Regions from separate parts of the Mesorhizobium sp. WSM4813 genome, predicted to be linked through region 4. Evidence: predicted binding sites of a transcription regulator. Region 4 holds the regulator's gene; each other region holds the start of a gene.

What was found. The regulator PhoB, encoded in region 4, activates phosphate uptake and scavenging genes when phosphate is short. The targets are predictions, from matches to a motif close to TGTCATNNANCTGTCAT.
Region 1: the regulator PhoB is predicted to act here: its motif matches at 1,692-1,708, upstream of phnF (phosphonate metabolism transcriptional regulator PhnF).
Region 2: the regulator PhoB is predicted to act here: its motif matches at 3,228-3,244, upstream of AC0L25_RS07865 (UDP-2,3-diacylglucosamine diphosphatase).
Region 3: the regulator PhoB is predicted to act here: its motif matches at 1,194-1,210, upstream of AC0L25_RS15465 (LTA synthase family protein).

Annotation. Positions count from the first base shown of each region.
Region 1 covers NZ_JBVVQU010000051.1:15,190-19,938, reverse strand. Annotated here, with positions in the region: gene AC0L25_RS24890 (carbon-phosphorus lyase complex subunit) at 1-536, opposite strand, end outside; gene phnH (phosphonate C-P lyase system protein PhnH) at 538-1,149, opposite strand; gene phnG (phosphonate C-P lyase system protein PhnG) at 1,149-1,610, opposite strand; gene phnF (phosphonate metabolism transcriptional regulator PhnF) at 1,733-2,482, shown strand; gene AC0L25_RS24870 (zinc-binding alcohol dehydrogenase family protein) at 2,825-3,844, opposite strand; gene AC0L25_RS24865 (ABC transporter permease) at 3,914-4,749, opposite strand, start outside.
Region 2 covers NZ_JBVVQU010000010.1:52,224-56,972, forward strand. Annotated here, with positions in the region: gene AC0L25_RS07845 (NADP-dependent malic enzyme) at 1-896, opposite strand, end outside; gene AC0L25_RS07850 (hypothetical protein) at 1,119-1,556, opposite strand; gene AC0L25_RS07855 (hypothetical protein) at 1,928-2,305, opposite strand; gene AC0L25_RS07860 (SDR family oxidoreductase) at 2,390-3,169, opposite strand; gene AC0L25_RS07865 (UDP-2,3-diacylglucosamine diphosphatase) at 3,289-4,110, shown strand; gene AC0L25_RS07870 (MFS transporter) at 4,240-4,749, shown strand, end outside.
Region 3 covers NZ_JBVVQU010000023.1:33,262-38,010, reverse strand. Annotated here, with positions in the region: gene fabD (ACP S-malonyltransferase) at 18-971, opposite strand; gene AC0L25_RS15465 (LTA synthase family protein) at 1,240-3,165, shown strand; gene rpsF (30S ribosomal protein S6) at 3,468-3,962, shown strand; gene rpsR (30S ribosomal protein S18) at 3,962-4,210, shown strand; gene rplI (50S ribosomal protein L9) at 4,421-4,749, shown strand, end outside.
Region 4 covers NZ_JBVVQU010000007.1:82,207-86,955, forward strand. Annotated here, with positions in the region: gene xylF (D-xylose ABC transporter substrate-binding protein) at 1-810, opposite strand, end outside; gene AC0L25_RS05860 (ROK family protein) at 1,077-2,324, shown strand; gene phoB (phosphate regulon transcriptional regulator PhoB) at 2,596-3,285, opposite strand; gene phoU (phosphate signaling complex protein PhoU) at 3,302-4,009, opposite strand; gene pstB (phosphate ABC transporter ATP-binding protein PstB) at 4,048-4,749, opposite strand, start outside.

The DNA of each region.
Region 1 (4,749 bases), on a different contig from region 4:
TCGCCGGGGACATGGTCTTGCGGCATGTCGCCGTCGGGCTCGATCAGGCCTTCGCGGGCGAGGATCGCGGAGACACGTGGCATGGCTTCAGCCTCGCTCTCGCGCTGCAGCGGCTCGGCGACGTCGCCGCCCGCGGCAAGCTCGGGATCGAGCAGCCGGTGGGTATAGTCGAAGGTCGGGCCGAGCAGCTGGCCGCCAGGAAGATCCTTGTAGGTCGCCGACACGCGCCGCTCGACCAGCATCGCGCCGGTGTCGATCGCCCTGGTATAGCCGAAGCGCGGCAGCGTGGTGCGATAGGCGCGAACGAGGAAGATCGCCTCGATCATGTCGCCGCGCGCCTGGACGATGGCGAGCGCCGCCAATTCCCTGTCGTAGAGCGAGCCTTCGCTCATCACCCGGTCGACACCGAGCGCCAGTTGCTCGACGATCTGGTCGAGGCGAAGCGCCGGCACCGAGCGGTCGCCGCGCCGGCGGTCGGCCAGCAGGCTGTGGGCGTTGGCGATGGCCGCTTCACCGCCTTTTACCGCGACATACATGTCACGCCTCCATCGTCTTGATGCGCGTCGTGCGCGGCAGGCAGGCGACGCCGTCCGGGGTGGCGAGGACGATGTCGACGCCACGCGGAAAGCGCTGGTTGTTCTGCTTCCACTGTTCGACGAAATGGCGCGGCATCTGCGCTGGCGCGATGGTTGCAGTCTTTTCGATGCCGGGACCTTCGAGCAGCAGAGGGGCGCCTGAAACGAGATCGCCGACTTGCAGGATCAGCGTCGTGGAGCGGTCGGGATAATCCTGGGTGCCCTGTGAGAAGCCGTCGAGCGCCATCATTTCGGCCGGTGTGGCGATCAGCGCGAAATGCGCGTCGGCCGGCGTGTTGGCCAGCGGCGCGCCGGTGTGGAAGCCAAGCCAGGATCTCACCGTCGCAGGAGCCTGCAAGGCGGGGTCGAGCCAGAGCGGCGTGTCGTTGTCGCACAGCGCCAGCGCGATGGCGCCCGCGGTGGCCGACAGTGGCGCCGGCGGGCGGGCAAAGATCGTCAGGGGCTGCAGGGTGCCCGGCCGCGCCATCGCATCCATCACGGCGCGGAACACCGTCTGGGCGTCGAATACCGGATCGGCAAAGCCGCCCTCGATCGCTTGCGTTGCGATTTCCATCAGTCTTCTCCGCGCACCATGGTGAAGAAATCGACCTTGGTTGCCGCCGTCTCGGCGCGCCGCCGCTCACGTCCGCTGGCCAGTGCGGCCTGCAGCGGCGCAATGAGTTTGGTCTCGACCTCGTTGCGGCGGGTGGGATCCTGCCAGAGCGCGTCGGCGATCGCCGCCAGTTTTGCTTTCTGCTTGTCACGGCCGAGCGCGTAGCAGTGGCCGATCTGTCCGGATGCGAGCCGGACGGTAGCGCGGGTGACCGTCGCCTCGCCGACGTTGAACGGCGCGCCGCCGCCGCCGATGCGGCCGCGCACGGTGACCAGGCCGGTTTCGGGGCCGCGCAGGAGTTCTGCTTCCGAAGGCAGGCCGGCTTCGTTCCAGAGGCGGACGATATCGTCGCCGGTCGATTGCGCCAGCGTCGCCATGACCGTCTTGCGCTCAGCCTGATCGCGCGCTTCCTGTCCTCGCATGGCCGCCAGTCCTTCTCGTTGCAAATTTGTATAATGATGTAGACAATTATACAAATTATACCTATTCTCTAAGGCGTGTCCATGACGGATGGATGACAGGGCGAAAAAGATCGGGGCAAGAGATGATCGGTCAGCAGATGGCCAGCAGCTTGGAGCGGCGCAGCGGCGTCTCGCTGTGGCGGCAGATCGCCGACCAGATCATGCATTCGATCGCCGTCGGCGACTTTGCCGAGAATGCCGCGTTGCCACCGGAAGTTGCACTGGCCGAGCGCTATGGCGTCAACCGCCATACGGTGCGCAGCGCCATCGCCGCACTGGTGCAGGACGGCGTGCTCAGGGCCGAACAGGGGCGCGGCACCTTCGTGCTGTCGCGCAAGCGCCTGTCCTATCCGATCGGCGCCCGCACCCGTTTTTCGGAGGGCTTGCAAGGGCAGGCGTCAGAGCGCCGCAGCGTGCTGCTCGAATCGGCGGTCGAGCCGGCCAGCCGGCGCGTCGCCGAAGGCTTACGACTTGCCAAGGGCACGAGTGTGATACGCCTTGAGACACGCGGCGAAGCCGATGGGCAGCCGGTCTCGCGTGCGACTGGCTGGTTCGACGCAGAACGCTTCGCCGGCATCGATGCCGCCATCGCCGAAACCGGATCGATCACAGCCTCGCTCGGGCGTTTCGGCATCGCTGACTATCTCAGGCAATCGACGGTGCTGTCGGCCCGCCACGCAGATGCCGCCGATCTCGCCGATCTTGATCTGCAACCTGGCGCCATCGTGCTGGTCACGGTCGCCGTCAATGTCACGCCGGACGGCCAGCCGATCCAGTTCGCCGAAACGCGGTTCCCGGCGGAGCGGGTCGAGCTCAAATTGTCGGCGCTGTAGGTAGTGCCGGCCTTATACGAGACCGTGATTTATCTGACTCACGCTGATATCATACCAGCTCGGTCGCGCTTACTTGTCAGCGGCTTGGCGTTTGAGGACCGCCTTCCCCCACTCCGTCTCGGCTTCGCCGAGCCACCTCTCCCCCCTCCGGAGGGAGAGGAAGGGAGCCCGCTGACGGCGAGAGAAGGAGGGAGTCTGGTTGAGGAGCGTTGGCTGCAATAGGCTCGCACCTTTCCTCTACCCCGTCGATCGGGGGAGAGGTGGCTCGGCGAAGCCGAGACGGAGTGGGGGTCGACCTGCGCGGGGCGTTGTCAATTCGGGCCGGGTTCACCGCCTGCCGTGTTATGACCCGACTTCGATCACAGCCTTGATCAGGCCGGATTTCTCGTGTGCCCAGCGGGCAAGGTCGCGCGGCGTCTCGCCAAGTGTCGTGCGATGGGTGACGAGCTTTGCCAGCGGCACAGCGCCGTCGCGGATCGAGGCGGCGACATGGTCGAAATCGGCGCGCAGCGCGTTGCGGCTGCCGATCAGCGTCATTTCGCGCTTGTGGAATTCGGGGTCGGAAAAGACGATGTCGTCCTTGACGACGCTGACCAGGACCAGCGTCCCGCCATGGGCGACATAGGCGAAGGCTGATTGGACGGACTGGGTGTTGCCGGTGGCGTCGAAAACCACGTCAAAGCCTTCGCCGCCGGTCGCCTCCCGCACCAGATCGGTTGCCGATCCCTTCGAACCGTCGAGGGTCGCGAAGCCGAGTTCACTTGCAGCAAAACCCAGCCTCTCGGCACTCACGTCGAGCAGCGTCACCTCGAGGCCGGCGATGCGGGCAAACAGTGCCGTGCCGAGGCCGATCGGACCGGCGCCAATGACCAGCGCGCGCGCGCCGGAATCAGCCAGCGAGCGCCGCACGGCATGCGCCCCGATCGCCAGGAATTCGACGGCGGCGGCGTCGGCCAGCGACAGGCCTTTGGCCGGATAGAGATTTTGCGCCGGCACCAGGATCCGTTCGCACATGGCGCCGTCGCGATGCACGCCGAGCACCTCGATCCTGACGCAGCAATTCGGCTTGCCTTGCCGGCAGGCGATGCATTTGCCGCAAGCGAGATAGGGATTGATGATCACCGGGTCGCCGACGGCCAGATCGACGCCTTCGCCGGCCTCGATCACGGTGCCGGAAACCTCGTGGCCCATGATACGCGGATAGGCGAGGAACGGATGCTTGCCCTCGAAGATGTGATAGTCGGTGCCGCAGATGCCGACATGACTGACCGCGACCAGCGCCCAGCCCGGCGGTGGTGTGCCTGGCGCCGGGCGGTCTTCCAGAACAAGCTCACCGGGCGAACGGCAGACGACGGCTTTCATGCTTGTTATCCAGTCTGTTCATGGAACCGCCGGCCCCGCTAGCGCCGGGCCGGCGGTTGTTACGATAGTCTACTTGCCGCGCCGGCGCAGGCCGTCGAAATAGACGATGACGATGATCAGCACGCCGGTAATGATGCGCTGCCAGAAGGCATTGACGTTCAAGAGATTGGCGCCGTTGTTGATGGTGGCGAGGATGAAGGCGCCAAGCAGCGGTCCGTGCACCGAGCCGACGGCGCCGAACAGCGAGGTGCCGCCGATCACCGACGAGGCGATCGCCTGCAATTCCCAACCCTCGGCCTGCGTTGGATTGCCGATGCCGATGCGCGAGGCAAGCAGCACGCCGACAAAAGCCGCACAGAGGCCCGACAGTGTATAGGCCATGTAGATGGTGCGCTGGACGTTGACACCGGACAGACGCGAGGCCTCGGCGTTGGAGCCGACCGAGAACAGATACCGGCCCCAGCGGCTGTGATGCAGGAAGACGTAGGCGGGGATGCCGACCAGGATCACCATCCAGAACAGATTGGGAACACCGAGGAAGGAGCTGCGCGAAAACAGCTGAAAGGCGTCGTTGTTGATCGAGATCGAGTTGCCGTTGGTCATCAACAGGCCGATGCCGCGCAAGGATGTCAGCGTCGCCAGCGTGATGATGAAGGGCGGCAGGCCCATCTTGACGATGCCGAAGCCATGGAACATGCCGATGGCGACGCCGACCAGTAAGGTGATCAGGATGGCGAGGAAGAGCGGTACTCCGGCATTAATCAGCATCGCCACGATGACGGTTGCAAAGCCAACGACCGCGCCGACGGAGAGGTCGATGCCGCCGGTGATGATGACGAAGGTCTGGCCGACTGCCAGGATCGCGATCATCGAGCCCTGCCGCAACAGGTTCGAGATGTTGTTGG
Region 2 (4,749 bases), on a different contig from region 4:
TCGGGATTGGGATTGGCCAACGCCAGAATCAACGGTTTTGGCGCCATATGCTGGAGCAATTCCGGTTTCAGCACGCCGGCGGCCGAAAGCCCCAGGAACACGTCGGCGCCCGGCAGCACATCGGCCAGCGTGCGCGCCTCGGTGTCCTTCACATAAGGGTCCTTCCAGCGGTCCATCTCATCGACGCGGCCCTTGTAGGCGACGCCGAAACGGTCGGTGACCCAGATGTTTTCGACGCGCGCGCCGAGCAAAACCAGCAAGTTGAGGCAAGCAAGGGCCGCAGCTCCTGCGCCGGAGGTGACGATCTTGATGTCGGAGATCGTCTTGCCGGCAAATTCCAGCCCGTTGAGCACGGCGGCGGCGACGATGATCGCGGTGCCGTGCTGGTCGTCGTGGAAGACCGGTATGGCCATGCGGGCTTTCAGCCGTTCCTCGACTTCAAAACATTCGGGCGCCTTGATGTCCTCGAGGTTGATGCCGCCGAAGGTCGGCTCCAGCGCCGAAATCGTCTCGACCATACGCTCGATGTCAGGCGCGTCGATCTCGATGTCGAAGACGTCGATTCCGGCGAACTTCTTGAACAGCACCGCCTTGCCTTCCATCACCGGCTTGGAGGCCAATGGTCCGATATTGCCGAGGCCGAGCACCGCCGAACCATTGGAGACGACGCCAACCAGATTGGCGCGCGCCGTGTAGTCGGCGGCCGCCGCCGGATTGTCGCGGATTTCCAGACAGGGCGCCGCGACGCCGGGCGAATAGGCGAGCGCCAGGTCGCGCTGGTTGCCGAGCGGCTTGGTTGCCTGGATTTCAAGCTTTCCAGGCCGTGGATGCTTGTGGAAATAAAGTGCGGCTTCGTCGAGGTCCGACCGGGCTGCTTTTTTGTTTTCGCCTTGCATGCCGGCCGCTCCTCAGTCCGTTTGCTGTTTTGAGTCTCTTAGCATGCAGCCGTGGCTTTTCGAGAGGTGATAAGTCGCAAAGTGCGACGCTTATGGCTTCGCATCGCTGTCCCGCTGTGTGGTCTGCCATTGAAATGTTGGGATGAGGGGGCGGGTGCTGCGGCGAGCTGCGACGCCGAATGTCTGCGTCGGTTGGTTTGCGGACGATTAAGTATTCTTTCGCTAGTCCGCTGTGGCGCTGTTGCTCTCATAAAGTGCACGAAAGAAACTCTTTGAATAGCGGTCGTACCACACGGCAGCCCACTCACCGACAAGTCGCTCTGTCGACGACACCCTGCGCCGGTAGTCGACTGTTCGGCGGACACCTCCTTCCTCAAGTTCGATGTCCAGATGGGTTAGCTTTGGGGTCGCATCCGAAAACCTGAGATACATATATGCAAACACCGCAATGTGACGTTTACCCATTGATAAGCAACAATTTTCAATCGCCACCACGGCAGACTGGACTGTCGCAAAATCCTCTAGCCTAACCGCTCGTTCTAGACGAACGAAGTCAAGGAACAATCTCCTGTCGGTAATTGCAAAGTTGCCGTCGGCCGTGTTTCGAACACCGTGTGACAGCAGTTGTTGCTTAACAAAGCGATAGATAGAAGACGCCATCCGCCGGTCTCATTTTCGGTTGCGAGGCAGGACATAGCATGCGGATTAAGCCTAGTCCTTGTGAACTGAGCGCCGTTTTGAGCATAATGTCGTCGTGTCTCGGCTGGCCTGAGGGCGCCCGTAACGGGTCGAAAGCGGTCAGGGGAAACGCGTATTTTTGTCTCGCTCCTGCCATTCAAGAAGTCCGGCCGCTCTTATCCGCTCGATACGGCGGATGGCGTGACAAATTGATTTCGCCGCATATGGCAGGTTTTCAGGAGCTTGCAGGTGACGAAGATAAGCTATGCGCTGCCGCAAGCGACGTGCGCCAAATCTCTTCAGAGGCGTATTCCGTACCCACAGTTATGATCCATGCTCTTCCGATAAAGACGCTACGCTCCCGTCGAAAGGCGGCTCCGCAGGGCTCGCACATCTTCTCGCGAAAGGCGCGCGCTCTCGTCTGACAGGAAGAACAGAACCTCCGAGACGCCATCGTCCGCAAAGGTAAAGTCGTCGCTCATGATCAGTGCATCGGCAATGTAAGCGGCTGCTTGGACCGGTAGGATGCCGTCCGCCAGCCGACTAACCAGCACATCCACATGTCGACGATTAATTATCGTATCTGGCCCGTCAGTGATGATGACATGCCCCACGCAGCCAAGCGTAGTCGTGGCGGTCACGCACTCGGTCACTTCGGTTTCAATCTCCTGCCAAAGCTCGTCGGGCGGTTTCTCGCCGTTGAGGAAGGCTATGAGAGACGAGTGTTGCATTGCGGACCTTATGCCTACGGGCTCCAACGTTCGCAATGTCGTTCCCCGCCGTTCCCAGCGGGTGCCAAACCTTGGATTCCACCACTAGAACGCGCTGACATAGGCGCCGCCGTCGACCGGTATGTTCTGCCCGGTCAGGTAGCCGGCATGAACCGAGCACAGGAAGGCGCAGATCTGGCCGAATTCCTCCGGCGTGCCGAGCCGCTTGGCCGGGACGTTGGCTGCTGCCTGGGACTTGCGCGCGGCCGCGGCGGCCGGATCTTCGGGGGTCCCGGCCTCGTGTGGGGGGCGCAGCCTGTCGGTGTCGATCTTGCCCGGCAGCATGTTGTTGATCGTCACGTTGCGGTCGATCACCGTCCGCGCGACGCCGGCCAGGAACGAAGTCAGGCCGGCGCGCGCGCCGGACGACAGATCGAGGCCGGGAATTGGAACATAGACCGATAACGAGGTGATGTTGACGATGCGGCCGAAGCCGCGCTCCGCCATGCCGTCGATGACAGCCTGGACCAGTTCGACTGGGGTCACCATGTTCTGGGTGACGCCTTCGAGGATCTTTTCGCGGTTGAGCTCGCGGAAATCGCGAAGCGGCGGTCCGCCGTTGTTGTTGACGAGGATATCGGGATCGGGACAGGCGGCAAGCAGCGCCTTCTGTACCTCGGGCTTCGACACGTCGCCGACGATCTCGGTCACCTCGACGCCAAATCTTTCGCGCAGTTCGGCGGCGGTCTTCGCCAATTGGTCGGCATTGCGCCCGTTGACGACCAGATCACAGCCGGCCTCGGCCAGCGCCATGGCGCAACCGCGCCCAAGGCCCTTGCTCGAAGCACAGACGATGGCCTTTTTTCCGCGAATACCGAGATCCATAGCGATTTCTCCTCTGATTGGCGCGGCAACCTACTCTTGAGGCTGGACCAATCGCAACCGTCATACGGCTGTTGCATGAATCGGGGCATAGGCTGCACGAGAGCAACGGTGAGAATCCAATGCCTGGCGCAGAGCCCCGCACTTTCCGCAGCGTGTTCATCTCCGACGTCCATCTCGGATCGAAGGCGGCGAAGGCCGAGTTCCTGATCGATTTCCTGCGCCATCACGACGCCGATATCATCTATCTGGTCGGCGACATCGTCGACGGCTGGCGGCTGAGACGGAACTGGCACTGGCCGCAGAGCCACAACGACGTCGTCCAGAAGTTGCTGCGTAAGGCGCGCAAGGGCGCCAGCATCACCTACATTGCCGGCAATCACGACGAGTTCGCGCGCCAGTTCCAAGGCGTGCATTTCGGCGGCATCGTCGTCGCCGACCGCGCCATTCACGAGACCGCCGACGGCAAACGTCTTCTTGTCATCCATGGCGACCAGTTCGACACTGTCGTCCACAATGCGCGCTGGCTGGCCTATCTTGGCGACTACGCCTATGACGCGGCCATGCTCGTCAACCGCGGGGTGACGCGGCTTCGCCAACTGCTTGGCCTGCCATACTGGTCGTTTTCGTCCTGGGCCAAGGTCAACGTCAAAAAGGCGGTGAATTTCATCGGCTCGTTCCAGACCATGCTGACCGAGGAAGCGCGCCGCTCGCATGTCGACGGCGTGATCTGTGGTCACATCCACCATGCCGCGATCGAAAATTATGAGGACGTGCAATACATCAATACCGGCGACTGGGTGGAGAGCTGCACCGCGGTGGTCGAGCATTTCGACGGCCGGATGGAGATCCTGCACTGGGCGCATGTCCTGCCGGAGGCTCCGGCGGGCAGCGAAGTGCTGGTCCCGATCGACATCACGGGCAGGGCAGTCCGGGCTGCCTGACCGAACGCGACCTCACCTCGGCTTTAATCGATTAGTCCAAGCGGTTCCACCGACTTTTTTAGCGTGTTATGGAATTGGCGTGCGCTGCAGCCGACTCGGCCGAACGCCGCGCCGACGGATTGCCTGCTGATGTCCTCCCTGCCGCCGCTTTCCCCCGAACAACTCGTCAAGCCGCGTCATTTCGAACTGCGCATGGGCCTGATTTTCTTGACGCTTTTCGTGCCGCTGGGGATACATTTGCCATATTTCCCGCTGTGGCTGCAGTCAGAGGGTTTCGATGCCGAGCAGATAGCCGTCATTCTCGCAGCACCAATGTTCCTGCGCGTGGTGACGACGCCATTGCTTACAGCGCTGGCCGACAGGGCGAGCGACCGCGCCCACGTCTATGTCGCGCTAATGGCCGCATCTGTCGCTGCGTCCGCCGGTTATTTCCTGACGCCGACCTACGCCATGGTGCTCGCCGTTTCGCTGGCGCTCGCCGTGGTTTGGACGCCACATTCGCCGATTGCCGATTCGCTGGCGCTATCGGGGGTACGCCGCTTCGGCTCGAATTATGCAAGCATGCGCAAATGGGGATCGATCTCCTATCTGTGCGCAAATCTTGTGGGCGGCTTCATCCTGTCGGCGACCGGCGCCCAG
Region 3 (4,749 bases), on a different contig from region 4:
TCAAGCCAAGTGGCGGCTCACCCCAGCGCCGCCAGCGCCGCCTCGACATCGGCTGGCGTGCCGACGGCGCCGGTGGCGATGTCGCGGTTGATGCGCCGCGCCAGTCCCGACAGCACCTTGCCGGCGCCCACCTCGTATAGCGTCGCAATGCCATTCGCGCCGAACCACTCCACCGTTTCGCGCCAGCGCACGCGCCCCGTCACCTGTTCGACCAGGCTGCGGGCGATTGCGTCCGGATCGCTGGACGGGGTGACCGACACGTTGGAGACCACCGGCACGACGGGCGCGTTCTTCGTGACTTCGGCCAGTGCCTCGCGCATGATCTCGGCCGCCGGCGCCATCAGCGCCGAATGGAAAGGCGCCGAAACCTGCAGCATCAGCGCCCGCTTGGCGCCCTTTTCCGTGCACAGTCTCGCCCCCAGTTCGATCGCTGCCCTGGCGCCGGAGATCACCAGTTGGCCACCGCCATTGTCGTTGGCGATCTGGCAAACTGAATCTTTGGCTGAACCTTTGGCCGCTTCAGCGCAGGCGGCTTCGACATCGGCCTGTTCCAGCCCGATGATCGCCGCCATGGCGCCTTCGCCGGCCGGCACAGCAGCCTGCATGGCATTGCCGCGGATACGCAAGAGCCGGGCGGCATCGGCGACCGAAACGAAACCGGTTGCGGCAAGTGCTGAATATTCGCCGAGCGAATGGCCGGCGACATAGGCGACCTTGTCCTTCAACGAGAAGCCGCGCGATTCCAGCGCCCGGATCGCGGCGAGCGACACAGCCATCAGCGCCGGCTGGGCATTGGCGGTCAGCGTCAGTCTCTCTTCCGGCCCATCCCAGATCAGCTTCGACAGGTTTTCGCCAAGCGCGTCGTCAACCTCTTCGAATATCTTCCGCGATTCTGGAAAGGCGTCGGCGAGGTCCTTGCCCATGCCGACAGCCTGGCTGCCCTGTCCCGGAAAGGTGAATGCGACGGCCATGTGTGGCTCCCCAAGCGGCTGATTTTTCCTGCCTGTGACGCGAGGCGGGCGCGCAAGTCAAGTCCGCCATCGGCTCGACCCGGGCCGCTCCGGCTCGGTATCGCTGGCCGAGTCCCTGTTCCAAAAGGCTTTTTTTCGATCACTCATGATGAAAATCGCTCACGATTCGTTTGCTGGCTCTTCTTATTTCAGCCACAGGCGCTAGCTTTTCGTGACGTATAGATGACAGCTCAATGACACTTTTGTGTATGGTCGGGGGAATTGTAAGGTGGCAAGGACTAGGAAAGGCGTTGGCAAAGCCGCGCCACAGTTTCTGGAAGGCGATCCGGCCACCGGCTATCTGCCGGGCCGGAAATGGCCCGTTATCCGCTATGGCCTCGTCAGCCTTCTCGCCGCCACCATCCTGGTTTTTGCGACCGAACTGATCGTGCGCGGCGACTTTGCCGGAACCGTCGCCTTCTTCCTGCAGCCCTTCAAGCCGGGCTGGACCACCATCATCATCTTCGCGCTGATCCTGGTCGGCCTCGACGCCGTGCTCGGCCGCAGCCACCAGAGCCTGATGATCGTCGCGCCGCTTACCCTGGCGCTGGCCTTTGTCGGCCATCAGAAATCGCTCTATCTCGGCGATCCGCTCTATCCGACCGATTTCCTCTATTCACGCCAGATCGTGGCGCTGATGCCGCTTCTGGTGCGCGAACGCCCGGGAACCGCCCTCGCCCTGGCGGGCGGCATCGTCGGTGGGCTGTGGCTGCTCGTTTATGGCTGGCGGCTGTGGCGCCGCCGCGTGCCGGCGCTCAGCCGCAAGGGGCGCCTTGCCCGGCTGACGCTGACCGTGCCGCTGCTCGCCTTCTTCGTCTCGATCATGGACTACGCAACCTTCTCGTGGACGCGCGACCGGCTGCAGATCATCCCGATCATGTGGGACCAGAAGGAAAACTACGCCTCCAACGGTTTTGCGCTCGCCTTTGCGCTCAACGTGCCGATGGCCCATGTCTCGGCGCCTGCCGGTTATTCCGACAAGTCGATCGCGGCAATCGACAGGCCTGCTGTGACGGCCTCGGTGCCGGCCGAGAAGCCCGACATCATCATTGTCATGAGCGAATCGTTCTGGGATCCGACCGAGCTGCCCGGCGTCACCATCACGCCCGATCCGATTCCCAATGTGCGGGCGCTGCGCTCGGGCTACATGTTCTCACCCGAATTCGGCGGCATGACCGCCAATGTCGAATTCGAGGCGCTGACCGGCTTTTCCAACGCCTTCCTGCCGGCCGGCAGCATCCCCTACCAGCAATATGTCCGCGCCCCGGTGCCGTCGATGGCGACGTTCCTGAAGAGCCAGGGCTATGAGACGCGCGCTATCCATCCCGGCACGAGCTGGTTCTGGAACCGCACGCCGGTCTACGCGGATTTCGGCTTCGACGACTTCAAGTCGGAAGAAAATATGCCATATCTCGAAAAGCGCGGGCCGCTGGCCTCGGACGCGGCAATGACCGACGAGATCATCCGCGAGGCCGATGCCAGCGACGATCCGCTCTTCTTCTTCGCCGTCAGCCTGCAGAATCACGGACCCTACGAGCCGAATCGCTATTACAATCCGACCCACAAGGTGCAGGCGCCGACCAGCCAGTGGGCAAAGGATTCCCTGCTGAGCTTCACCGAGGGTGCATCCGACGCCGATAAGGGCCTCGAGCGCCTTGTCGAATGGGCGAAGAACCGCAAGCGGCCGACGGTCATCGCCTTCTTCGGCGACCATCTGCCGCCGCTCGGCCCGGTCTATGTCGAGACCGGCTTCCTCAAGGACAATGTCGCGCCGCGCAAAGAGCCGCCTGACCAGATGCTGCTGCATCACCAGACGCCGCTCGTCGTATGGTCGAACCGCACCGGGCCGGCCGCGGACATGGGCGCGGTAAGCCCGGCTTTCCTGCCCTACCATATCCTGACCACGGCCGGGATCAGCCATCCCTATTACACCGGCTTCCTCGGCCAGATGCGCGACCGCTACAGCGTCGTCGACCGTAATTTGCTGATGACGCCGACGGGCGAGGACACGCCCGATTGGGCGCGACAGAAGAAGATCGATCCGGCCATTCGCGATTTCCGTCTGCTGCAATACGACATGATGTTCGGCCAGCGCCATGCGGCGCCCGATTTCTTCCCGGAAACGGTGAACAAGCGCGTCCCGCATACAAGCTGAAGACGCCGCGACATGTCGTCCTTGGAGCGGCGGGTTTTCGGCTCGCCCTTGCCTTGCGGCCAAATTCCTATATAGACGCCCGCAATCTGCCGGTCCTTGCTGGGGGCTGAACGGAGGGCCGGAGGTTTTTTCGAAGACCTTCGTGTGGAGCCAGAAGCGCTTCCGCCTCCCGTGTCTCCGCTCTCGACCGTCTCGTCATGCTCCTTTCTTCCCCGCCCCCTCTAGGGATCGGCGGGTCAGAGAAGTTGCAGAGGCTTTTGCCGCGGGAACCGGGAGAGAAACGAAGAAAGGCAAAGAACAATATGGCTCTTTACGAACATGTGTTTCTTGCCCGGCAGGACCTCTCGCAGCAGCAGGTCGATGCGCTTGTCGAACAGTACAAGGGCGTCATCTCCGCGAATGGCGGGTCCGTCGGCCGGGTCGAGAACTGGGGACTGAAGTCCCTCACCTACCGGGTCAACAAGAACCGGAAGGCATATTATACGCTGATGGACATCACCTGCCCGCCGGCCGCGCTCAACGAGATGGAGCGCCAGATGGGCCTGTCCGAGGACGTGCTGCGTTTCCTCACCATCAAGGTCGATGCGCATGAGGAAGGCCCGTCGGCGATGATGCAGAAGCGCGAAGAGCGTTCGGAACGCGGCGGCTTCGGCGACCGTGACCGTGGCCCGCGCTCGTTCGGCGACCGTGATCGCGGCGACCGTGGCGATCGCCCGCCGCGCAGCTTCGGTGGCGATGCGGGTGCAGACCGTGGTCCGCGCCGTCCGCGCGAAGGTGTTGAAGGGGGTGCAGAATAATGGTCGACATCAATCAGATCCCGACCCGGCGCCCGTTCCATCGCCGCCGCAAGACCTGCCCGTTCTCCGGCGCGAACGCGCCTAAGATCGACTACAAGGACGTACGTCTTCTGCAGCGCTACATTTCCGAGCGCGGCAAGATCGTGCCGTCCCGCATCACCGCCGTCAGCCAGAAGAAGCAGCGCGAACTCGCCAAGGCGATCAAGCGCGCCCGCTTCCTCGGCCTGCTGCCCTACGTGGTTCGCTAACGCTCTTTAGCGGGCGGTTCGCCGCCCGCTTTTCCCACGGCGACGGGCGCCGCAGGGTTGCCATCAAATCCCGGGTTGAGGTGAAGACCTCTAACTGCCGCGACAGGCAGGACAGCGACACAGGCGGCGACGCCCTCAGCTTCCTGACCTGTTCCCAGATAATTCGGCGTCGATGCCAGTGATTTGGCGCCCAAACAAAGGAACAAAACCATGGAAGTCATTCTTCTCGAGCGCGTTTCCCGCCTCGGCCAGATGGGCGACACCGTCAAGGTCAAGGATGGATTCGCCCGCAACTTCCTGCTGCCGCAGGGCAAGGCGCTGCGCGCCAACGAAGCCAACAAAAAGAAATTCGAAGGTCAGCGCGCCCAACTCGAAGCCCGCAACCTCGAGCGCAAGTCCGAGGCTCTGCAGATTTCGGAAAAGCTCGACGGCAAGAGCTTCATCGCCGTGCGTTCGGCCGGCGAAACCGGCCAGCTCTACGGCTCGGTGTCGACCCGCGACATCGCCGAGTTGCTGACGGCGGAAGGTTTTTCGGTTAA
Region 4 (4,749 bases):
GAGCTCGCGCGCGTCTTTCCACACCGATACGGTCTGCGTGCCGAGCGCGATGCGGTTCAGCGCGGCATGGTCGCCGTCCTGGCCCGACACCGGGACGGATCCGGCCAAGCCTTGCGCCGTCAGCGCCGCGACGACGCCACCGGCGGTGCCGTCATTGGCGGCAACCACCGCATCGACCTTGTTGTCGTTGGCGGTCAGGAACTGTTCCATATTCTTCTGGGCGTTGGCGGGAAGCCAGCCGTCCGTATAGGCCTCGCCGACATTCTTGATCTTGCCGCTGTCGATGGCGTCCTTGAGCACTTCCATGGAGCCGGCGAACAGGAAATCGGCATTCGGATCGGCGCCCGAGCCCTTGATGAAGACGTAATTGCCTTCCGGCGCCACCTTGAACACTTCGCGGGCCTGCATGCGGCCGACTTCCTGGTTGTCGAAGGTCAGATAGAAGACGTCCTTGTTCTCGATCAGCCGGTCATAGCCGACGACGGGAATGCCTTCGTCCAGCGCCTTCTGCACCGCCGGCCCGATGGCCGAGGCATCCTGCGCAAGGATGATCAGCGCGTTGGCGCCTTGCGAGATCAGGCTCTCGACGTCGGTCAGCTGCTTGCCGGGATTGGACTGTGCATCGGCGGAAATATACTTGTCGCCGGCCGCCTCGATCGCCGTCTTCATGGCGGCTTCGTCGGTCTTCCAGCGCTCTTCCTGGAAATTCGACCACGAAACGCCAATGACCTTGTCCTTCGCCTGTGCGACCGACGCGAGCGTCAGCGACATGGCGACCCCCGCCAGAATGGCGGCTGTGAATCTCTTCATGATATTCCTCCCTGCGCCGCGTACGGCACGACCAGACTGGCCCGAAGGCCGGCACAAAGGCTCTATTTTTTCGAGCCTCGAAAAAATACTGGTCCGACGCCGAAGCGCTGTCAACATCAAACCTGGTCGATCTTGATGTCCCTGCCGACTTATTTCGAGTCTCGGAATAAATAATGACAGGGCCCGCTGCCTCTGCGAGTATTTGTCGGACATTACCGACGGCTTCCGATCCATGAGCGGCCGCGGCAATAGGGAGGAAGCAAAGAATGTCGGTTGGAATCCGTCATGACGATTTGCGCCGGCGCAACCGGGCCATGGTGATTTCGGCCGTGCGCCGGGCCGGCCAGCCGTCGCGGACCGAGATCGCCGCAACCACCGCCCTCAGCCATTCGACCATATCGGCGATCTCTTCCGACCTGATCCAGGAAGGCATCCTGACCGAGATCAAGGCGAGCGAGACCGTTTCGATGAAACGCGGCCGACCGCAGGTCGGCCTCAGCCTCAATCCGGAAGCCGCTGCGGTCTTGGCGGTCGTGTTGTCGCTGAATTTCCTGTCGGTCGCCGTCATCGACTATGCCGGACAGGTGGTCGCCGAGGAACAACGCCGGCTGGACACGCTGACCATGTCGCGCGACGAGCTGATCGGCGAATGTGTCGCCATCGTCCGGCGGCGGCTCGAAGACCCCGACCTCGATGTCCAAAGCGTCGCCCGCATCGCGCTGGCGATCCAGGGCATCACCGATTCCCATGCGCGCGCCATGTTGTGGTCGCCGATCACGCCGCAGACGAATATCGCCTTCGCCGACATTCTGGAACGCGAGTTCGGCATCCCGGCCATCATGGAGAACGACTGCAACATGATGGCCGTGGCGCTGCGTTGGCGCGACCCGGATCGCTACCGCGATGATTTCATCGCCATCCTGCTCTCGCATGGCATCGGTATGGGGCTGGTGCTGAAGAGCGAACTGTTCACCGGCACCCATTCCTCAGGCGGTGAATTCGGCCACATGATCCATCGGCCGGGCGGCGCGCTTTGCCGCTGCGGGCGGCGTGGCTGCGTCGAGGCCTATGCCGGCAACTACGCCATCTGGCGCAACGCAAGGCAATTGAGCGAGAACGCCGAGCCGGTCGCCGATGTCAGCGACGCCGCGATGCGGGCACTGGCGGCCCGGGCGCGCCAGACGGACGGACCGGAGCGCGAAGCCTACCGCAAGGCTGGCGAAGCACTCGGCTTCGGGCTCGGCAGCCTATTCGCGCTGATCGATCCGGCGCCGGTCGCCATGGTCGGCGCCAGCGCTGCCGCCTTCGACCTGATCGAGCCGGCCCTGCGCGAGGCCATCGCCCAGACCGCCGGCGGCCAGCATTCGGGTTCGATTTCCTTCGACACCGAGCCGAACGAACTGCCGCTGATCCGCGAAGGCTGTGCCATGCGGGCGCTGAGTTTCGTCGACCAGGAGATTTTCGCGCCGGGCATCCAGGCGCGAGCCGGCTCGGTCGGAAAGAACGTGGCTTGAATTCGAAGGCAGGGATCGCCGGATCGCGACTTGGGGATGTGTTGAGATTCAGGTCAGGCCGAGTCGAGAACAGTGGGTTCCGAGAACCGGAGCGGAGCGTACTTTTGGGTACGTGAGCCCGCGCATGACCCCGAAATCGAGATCGATTTCGGAAGGGTCATGCGCAAAATCAAAGCTCTACAGCGTCCTTTGCGCGCCCAACAGGGGCGCGCGGCGCTGTAGGTAAGCGCAGGAAGCCGCCGGTCGCAGGCCGGCATCACCTGAATATCAGCTAGTCTTCCCTGATCGCATAGCCCGCGCCGCGGATGGTGCGGATGACATCGGGCATGCGACCATTGTTGACCGCCTTGCGCAACCGTCCGACATGGACGTCCACCGTGCGCTCGTCAATGTAGATCGTCTCGCCCCAGACATTGTCGAGCAACTGGCTGCGCGAGAAGACCCGACCCGGGTGCCGCATCATGAATTCGAGCAGCCGGAACTCGGTTGGCCCGAGCCGGATCTCGCTCTTCTTGCGATAGACCCTGTGCGACTCGCGATCGAGCACGATGTCGCCGACCTTCAGCACGCTGGACAGCACTTCGGGCTTGGCGCGGCGCAGCAGCGCCTTGACCCTGGCCATGAATTCCGGTGTCGAGAACGGCTTGACCAGATAGTCGTCGGCTCCCGTGGAAAGGCCGCGCACCCGGTCGCTCTCCTCGCCGCGCGCGGTCAGCATGATGATCGGCAGTCGCTCGGTTTCGGGACGCACCCGAAGGCGCCGGCAAAGCTCGATGCCGGAAACCGCCGGCACCATCCAGTCGAGCACCAGCAGATCGGGCACGTTTTCCTGCAGCCGGATTTCGGCCTCGTCGCCGCGCGTCACCACCTCAACCTGATAACCTTCGGATTCCAGATTGTAGCGAAGGAGGACGCCCAGCGGCTCTTCGTCCTCCACCACCATGATGCGCGGCGCGATCATCGGCCGGTCACTCCTGTCATGTCGCCGACGCCGACATGGTCGTTTCGTCGAGCTTCGGGCGATCCGCCGGCAATTGCTGCCCGGTCACGACATAGTAGGCGTTTTCGGCGATGTTGGTGACATGATCGCCGATACGCTCGAGATTCTTGGCGCAGAACAGAAGATGCGTGCAGGCGGTGATGTTGCGCGGATCCTCCATCATGTAGGTCAGGAGTTCGCGAAAAACCGCCGTGTATTTCACGTCGATCTTCTGGTCGTCGGCGCGCAGTTCTTTCAACGCGCCGGCATTGCGCGCCACATAGTGCTCGACCACGCCGCGGAGCTGCACAAGAACGAGATCCGCCATCGCGTCGATACCGTGCGACAGATTACGCGGCGTGGCGCTCTGCCCGACTGCGCTGACCCGCTTGGCTATGTTCTTGGCCAAATCGCCGATGCGCTCGAGATCACCGGCCATGCGGATTGCGCCAACCACGGCGCGCAGATCTTGCGCCATCGGCTGCCGCTTGGCGATCAGCGTGATCGCACTATCGTCGAGTTCGCGCTGCCGCGCATCCATGATGGCGTCGTCCGAGACGACGCGCTGCGCCATCGCATTGTCTGACGCAAGCAACGCGCGGATCGAGGCTGCGACCATCGCGGCGGCGAGCTCGTCCATGTCGCGGATCAGCCTGTCGATGTGCTCCAGTTCCTCGTCGAAAGATGCGACGGTGTGTTCACCCATGATACTGTCCTCGTGTTCGAAATTCGCCGCCGGACCGCTCAGCCGAACCGGCCGGTGATGTAGTCCTGGGTGCGCTTGTCGTCGGGATTGGTGAACATCTTGTCGGTCGCGCCCTCCTCGACCAGATAGCCGAGATGGAACATCGCCGTGCGTTGCGACACGCGCGCGGCCTGCTGCATCGAATGGGTGACGATGACGATCGTGTAGTTCTGGCGCAGTTCGTCGATCAGTTCCTCGACGCGGGCGGTGGCGATCGGATCCAACGCCGAACAGGGCTCGTCCATCAGGATTACTTCCGGCGACACGGCGATGGCGCGCGCGATGCACAGGCGCTGCTGCTGTCCGCCGGAGAGGCCGGTGCCCGACTCGAGCAGGCGATCCTTGACCTCGTTGAACAGGCCGGCCTTCTTCAGGCTCGATTCGACGATGCCGTCCAACTCGGCCTTGCTCCTGGCCAGGCCGTGAATGCGCGGACCGTAGGCGACGTTTTCATAGATCGACTTCGGAAACGGGTTCGGCTTCTGGAATACCATGCCGACGCGAGCTCGCAGCTCGACGACATCGATTTTCGGGTCGTAGACATCCTCACCGTCGAGCGTGATCTTGCCGCTCACCCGCGCGATATCGATGGTGTCGTTCATTCGGTTCAGGCAACGCAGGAAGGTCGACTTGCCACAGCCCGATGGGCCGATCAACGCTGTCACCTGGTTCTCGCGGACATCGAGATCCACGTCGAACAG